3 regions of the Streptomyces sp. NPDC050636 genome follow, and region 1 is predicted to be linked to each of the others. Evidence: predicted binding sites of a transcription regulator. Region 1 holds the regulator's gene; each other region holds the start of a gene.
What was found. Region 1 encodes HrcA, which represses chaperone genes, less so after heat shock. Its sites were predicted from a motif close to TTNGCACTCNGNNNNNCNGAGTGCNAA; they were not measured.
Positions count from the first base shown of each region.

Region 2: the regulator HrcA is predicted to act here: its motif matches at 1,210-1,236, upstream of groES (co-chaperone GroES).
Region 3: the regulator HrcA is predicted to act here: its motif matches at 771-797, upstream of groL (chaperonin GroEL).

Region 1 is NZ_JBFAIP010000023.1:63,270-65,536, reverse strand. It holds gene AB0I10_RS19245 (MBL fold metallo-hydrolase) at 1-130, opposite strand, end outside; gene hrcA (heat-inducible transcriptional repressor HrcA) at 361-1,377, shown strand; gene dnaJ (molecular chaperone DnaJ) at 1,378-2,267, shown strand, end outside.
Region 2 is NZ_JBFAIP010000001.1:303,444-305,710, reverse strand. It holds gene AB0I10_RS01440 (FtsW/RodA/SpoVE family cell cycle protein) at 1-968, opposite strand, end outside; gene groES (co-chaperone GroES) at 1,385-1,693, shown strand; gene groL (chaperonin GroEL) at 1,864-2,267, shown strand, end outside.
Region 3 is NZ_JBFAIP010000027.1:14,882-17,148, forward strand. It holds gene AB0I10_RS20820 (cold-shock protein) at 341-544, shown strand; gene groL (chaperonin GroEL) at 957-2,267, shown strand, end outside.

The DNA.
Region 1 (2,267 bases):
GCACCCCGGTCGCTCCCGCGATCACGCCGATCGTCTCGTCCCAGCCGGGCATCCGACGCCGCGCCACACCGTCACCGAGCCGTTCCCAGCCGGCCTCTTCCCAAGGGGCGTTTTCCCAAGCAGTGTGCATACCGAGACGCTAGCTCTCCCGCGATAGCGTTGCCCGATGACTGCCCCGCGGACCTGCTTTTCCCGGCCCCGGGGCACGTACTCGGCCGGTCCCGGGGCAAGTACTGGGTATGGCTGCCCTTGCCGCGGCCGTGCTACCCGGCCGTACACTGGCTCAGGGCTTGGCACTCGGCCCGTGTGAGTGCCAGGCGAGACGATATCGGCGGGACGGCCGGACTGGAGGTGCGCAGGATGCTCAGTGAACGCAGGCTCGAAGTGCTGCGCGCCATCGTCCAGGACTATGTCGGGACGGAGGAGCCGGTCGGCTCCAAGGCCCTCACCGAGCGCCATCAGCTCGGCGTCTCCCCGGCCACGGTCCGCAACGACATGGCGGCCCTGGAGGACGAGGGATTCATCGCCCAGCCGCACACCAGCGCCGGGCGGATCCCGACCGACAAGGGCTACCGCCTGTTCGTCGACAAGCTCGCCGGCGTCAAGCCGCTGTCCTCCCCGGAGCGGCGGGCCATCCAGAACTTCCTGGACGGCGCCGTCGACCTCGACGACGTGGTGGGCCGTACGGTCCGGCTGCTGGCGCAGCTGACCCGGCAGGTCGCAGTCGTGCAGTACCCCTCCCTGACCCGGTCCACGGTCCGGCATGTCGAGCTGCTGGCGCTGGCCCCGGCCCGCCTGATGCTCGTACTGATCACGGACACCGGACGGGTCGAGCAGCGGCTGGTCGACTGCGAGACGCCGTTCGCCGAAACGTCCCTGGCGGATCTCCGGGCGCGGCTCAACAGCCGTGTCGTGGGGCGCAAGTTCGCGGATGTGCCGCAACTGGTGCAGGATCTGCCGGAATCCTTCGAGCAGGACGACCGCAGCACGGTCTCGACAGTGCTGTCGGTGTTGCTGGAGACTTTGGTGGAGGAGACCGAGGAGCGACTGGTGATCGGCGGCACCGCCAATCTCACGCGCTTCGGGCACGATTTCCCACTGACCATCCGGCCGGTGCTGGAGGCCCTTGAGGAGCATGTGGTGCTGCTCAAGCTGCTCGGGGAGGCCAAGGACTCGGGCATGACCGTACGAATCGGGCATGAGAATGCCCATGAAGGCCTGGCGTCCACATCGGTCGTCGCGGTCGGCTACGGTTCGGGCGACGAGGCAGTCGCCAAACTCGGCGTGGTCGGACCGACCCGCATGGACTACCCCGGAACGATGGGAGCGGTACGCGCAGTGGCACGTTACGTCGGACAAATCCTCGCGGAGTCGTAAGTGGCCACGGATTACTACGCGGTCCTGGGCGTTCGGCGCGATGCATCCCAGGACGAGATCAAGAAGGCTTTCCGGCGTCTGGCGCGTGAGCTGCACCCGGATGTGAACCCTGATCCCAAGACCCAGGAGCGGTTCAAGGAGATCAACGCCGCTTACGAGGTCCTGTCGGACCCGCAGAAGAAGCAGGTCTACGACCTCGGCGGCGACCCCCTTTCGCAGTCCGGCGGAGCCGGTGGCGGCGCGGGCGGCTTCGGTGCGGGCTTCGGCAACTTCTCCGACATCATGGACGCCTTCTTCGGCACGGCCTCGCAGCGCGGACCGCGCTCGCGCACCCGCCGCGGCCAGGACGCCATGATCCGGCTCGACATCGAGCTGAGCGAGTCGGCCTTCGGCACGACCAAGGACATCCAGGTCGACACCGCCATCGTCTGTACGACATGCACCGGTGAGGGCGCGGCGCCGGGGACCTCGGCGCAGACCTGTGACATGTGCCGCGGCCGCGGTGAGGTCTCGCAGGTCACCCGGTCCTTCCTCGGCCAGGTCATGACGTCCCGGCCGTGCCCCCAGTGCCAGGGCTTCGGGACGGTCGTGCCGACGCCGTGCCCGGAGTGCGCGGGCGACGGGCGCATCCGCTCCCGCCGCACCCTGACCGTCAAGATCCCGGCCGGTGTCGACAACGGGACCCGGATCCAGCTCGCGGGCGAGGGCGAGGTCGGCCCCGGCGGCGGCCCCGCCGGCGACCTCTACGTCGAGATCCATGAGCTGCCGCACCCGGTCTTCCAGCGGCGCGGCGACGATCTGCACTGCACGGTCACCATCCCGATGACGGCGGCCTCCCTGGGCACGAAGTGCCCGCTGGAGACGCTGGACGGGGTGGAGGAGATCGACGT
Region 2 (2,267 bases), on a different contig from region 1:
CCGATGCCGCCGCTGCCGAAGCTGAACAGCGCGTGCCCCAGCTGGTTGGACAGGCCCGCCGCCTCGCCCTCGGGCGTGAAGGCCGCCATCGGGTTCTGCCAGGCCTCGATCCGGCCCTTGACGTGCGGTTCGATGGAGCCGACGGTGACCGCGCCGACGGTGGCCATGGCCAGCCCGCAGAGCACCCAGCTGGTGCGCTCGGTGGCCATGTACAGCATGATCACGAACACCCCGAAGAAGATCAGCGAGGTGCCCAGATCGCGCTCGAAGACCAGCACCAGAAGGCTGATCGCCCAGATCGTGAAGATCGGCGCGAGCTGGCGTCCCGGTGGCAGCTGGATGCCCATGAAGCGGCGGCCGGTCAGTGCCAGCGCGTCGCGGTTGACCGTCAGATAGCCCGCGAAGAAGACCGCGATCGCGATTTTGACGAATTCGCCGGGCTGCAGCGACAGCGGGCCGATGAAGATCCAGCGCTTGGCGCCGAAGGTGTCGCCGGGGAAGAACGCCGGCGCCATCAGCATCACCAGCGCGACGGTCATCGTCAGATAGATGTAACGCTGGATCAGGCGGTGGTCCTTGAGCAGGATCAGTACGGCGATGCAGACCGTCACCCCGATGACGGTCCACACCAGTTGGCCGGAGGCGGCCGGCGCCGTCTTCAGCCGTGGTGTCGCCGCGTAGGTGATGTCCAGGCGGTGCAGCAGCACCAGGCCGATGCCGGTCAGCAGGGTGGCCAGCGGCAGGATCAGTGGATCGGCGCGCGGCGCGAAGCGGCGGACGACCAGGTGCGGCACCAGCGCCACGAGGAACATGCTGCCGGCGAAGCGGGCCAGGCCGTCCGGCAGTCGTCCGGTGAGCGACAGCCCTGTGTAGAGGTAGCCGAAGACGGCGATCACGACGACGAGGGCGAGCAGCCATGCCTCGGTCCGGCGGCGGTTCGGCGCCTGGGCGAGCGCGGCGAACGTCATGGTGCGCTCGGCTTCGCGCTCCGGCTCCCCGGCCACCTGGGAAGCGCTCGTCAGTCCACGCACGGGATTCCTCCGCCATCGGTCGTCGGAGCCGCGGGCGCGTATATGAGGCGGTCCGGACATCGGCTCGGCAGTCGGGGAGGTAGACGAGGCAGCAGGTGGGACGGTTGCGACGGAAGCGGAAGGTGTGTCCGATTTGGCACGGGGTGGGGCGTGGGCGCCATACGTACACCTCGCCGCGCTGGCACTCCGCTTGACCGAGTGCTAACCGCGTCATAGTCTCGGCGTTGGCACTCTCCGCTGGGGAGTGCCAGACACACAGCGACGGGCAGGTCCGGCACCCGCGACGACGGATCCACCTGGTCGCCACCTCAGACAGTTAACCCCGTGAGATCTCCGAAGGGGGAGGTCGGATCGTGACGACCGCCAGCTCCAAGGTTGCCATCAAGCCGCTTGAGGACCGCATCGTGGTCCAGCCGCTCGACGCCGAGCAGACCACGGCCTCGGGCCTGGTCATTCCGGACACTGCCAAGGAGAAGCCCCAGGAGGGCGTCGTCCTGGCCGTGGGCCCGGGCCGCTTCGAGGACGGCAACCGTCTTCCGCTCGACGTCACCGTCGGCGACGTCGTGCTCTACAGCAAGTACGGCGGCACCGAGGTGAAGTACAACGGCGAGGAGTACCTCGTCCTCTCGGCTCGCGACGTTCTCGCGATCGTCGAGAAGTAGCCGGGGTCCGGGGGTCACTCCCCGGACTTGTACAGCACCCCAGTATTGCCTTGATCTGCGCCCCTGGTTCCCGCGTCTAAACAACCCGGGGCAGGGGCGCAGTTCGTTTTGAGCGATAGCGGTCGCCGGTGCGTGGCCGAGGATCGCAACGAGAGGACTTGAAGCAACCCATGGCGAAGATCCTGAAGTTCGACGAGGACGCCCGTCGCGCCCTCGAACGCGGCGTCAACAAGCTTGCCGACACGGTCAAGGTGACCATCGGCCCCAAGGGCCGCAATGTCGTCATCGACAAGAAGTTCGGCGCCCCGACCATCACCAACGACGGTGTCACCATCGCCCGCGAGGTGGAGGTCGAGGACCCGTACGAGAACCTGGGCGCCCAGCTCGTGAAGGAGGTGGCGACCAAGACCAACGACATCGCGGGTGACGGCACCACCACCGCCACCGTGCTGGCCCAGGCGCTGGTCCGCGAGGGCCTGCGCAACGTCGCCGCGGGCGCCTCCCCGGCCGCCCTGAAGAAGGGCATCGACGCCGCGGTCAAGGCCGTGTCCGACGAGCTCCTCGCGACCGCCCG
Region 3 (2,267 bases), on a different contig from region 1:
TTGGAAAGGCGCTACCATCGTGGTGATCCCACTCCGCGCGTGTGCCGAACGCATATGAGGCGCGATGAGTTGTGCCCAAAGTGTGTGCGGCAATTGTCGGCTAAGTGCGTTATGCCTGGCCCGACTTGCCCGGGAATAACGGGAGTTCACGGCATATTGCCGATTCCCCGCCGCCAGAATTCTCGTCCGATTGACCTGTTGCGCTGGGCATTGGGGCAGATACATTCAGCGGCGGTCGACGCGTTCCGGCGCACACCCCGCAGGCCAATCATGGGGTGAGGTCTGACCCGGGTCCGCGGAGTGCGGTCCTGTGCAAGGGCCAGTAATAGGGGAGTTAGGCATGGCTCAGGGCACCGTCAAGTGGTTCAACGCGGAGAAGGGGTACGGCTTCATCGCGGTCGACGGTGGTGCGGATGTTTTCGTCCACTACAGCGCGATTCAGATGGACGGCTACCGCACCCTTGAGGAGGGTCAGCGGGTCGAGTTCGAGATCTCGCAGGGCCAGAAGGGGCCGCAGGCGGACATGGTCCGGGTGGCCGGCTGAAGCGCCGACCGACTGCAGCGTGATGGAGGCCCGCACCCTTGAGGGGGTGCGGGCCTCCATGTGCGTGTCCGGGCGAGTGCCCCCCTCCGGGCCGCTTGCGCCCGCCCTCCCCAGCCGACGCCGGGAGGTGCCCCCACCGACCACCACCCCTGCGGGGGACTCCTCCGGACCCGCTTGCGCCCGCCCGTCGCCCGACCGCCACCCCCCATCGAGGCCCTTCGGGCCGCTTGCACTCGATGCGCCCGAGTGCTAATCATTGCGTTAGCACTCTCCCAGTGAGAGTGACAGATATGGACCGACTCGGTGAGGTCGGCAGGCCGGTGGGGCAAGGAACCGCAGGCTCGCAGACCGTCCGTCGCGGGCGCCAGCGCGGTCCGGAGCAATCCACCCCTGTCCGGGAGGACCACTTCACATGGCCAAGATCATCGCGTTCGACGAGGAGGCACGGCGCGGTCTCGAGCGCGGGATGAACCAGCTCGCCGACGCCGTCAAGGTCACCCTCGGCCCCAAGGGCCGTAACGTCGTCCTCGAGAAGAAGTGGGGCGCCCCCACGATCACCAACGATGGTGTTTCCATCGCCAAGGAGATCGAGCTCGAGGACCCGTACGAGAAGATCGGCGCCGAGCTGGTCAAGGAGGTCGCGAAGAAGACGGACGACGTCGCCGGTGACGGCACGACGACCGCGACCGTCCTGGCGCAGGCGCTGGTCCGCGAGGGCCTGCGCAACGTCGCCGCCGGCGCCAACCCGATGGCCCTCAAGCGCGGCATCGAGAAGGCCGTCGAGGCCGTCTCCGCCGCCCTGCTGGAGCAGGCCAAGGACGTGGAGACCAAGGAGCAGATCGCTTCGACCGCCTCCATCTCCGCCGCTGACACCCAGATCGGCGAGCTCATCGCCGAGGCCATGGACAAGGTCGGCAAGGAAGGCGTCATCACCGTCGAGGAGTCCCAGACCTTCGGTCTGGAGCTGGAGCTCACCGAGGGTATGCGCTTCGACAAGGGCTACATCTCGGCGTACTTCGCCACCGACATGGAGCGTATGGAGGCGTCGCTCGACGACCCGTACATCCTGATCGTCAACTCCAAGATCGGCAACGTCAAGGACCTGCTGCCGCTCCTGGAGAAGGTCATGCAGTCCGGCAAGCCGCTGCTGATCATCGCCGAGGACGTCGAGGGCGAGGCCCTGTCGACCCTGGTCGTCAACAAGATCCGTGGCACCTTCAAGTCCGTTGCCGTCAAGGCCCCGGGCTTCGGTGACCGCCGCAAGGCCATGCTCGGCGACATCGCCATCCTCACCGGTGGCACCGTCATCTCCGAGGAGGTCGGCCTCAAGCTGGAGAACGCCGGTCTCGACCTGCTGGGCCGCGCCCGCAAGGTCGTCATCACCAAGGACGAGACCACCATCGTCGACGGTGCCGGTGACAGCGAGCAGGTCCAGGGCCGGGTCAACCAGATCCGCGCCGAGATCGAGAACTCGGACTCGGACTACGACCGCGAGAAGCTCCAGGAGCGTCTGGCGAAGCTGGCCGGCGGCGTGGCCGTCATCAAGGCCGGTGCCGCCACCGAGGTCGAGCTCAAGGAGCGCAAGCACCGCATCGAGGACGCCGTTCGCAACGCGAAGGCGGCCGTCGAGGAGGGCATCGTCGCCGGTGGCGGCGTGGCCCTGCTGCAGGCTTCGCAGGTCTTCGAGAAGCTGGAGCTCGAGGGTGACGAGGCGACCGGTGCC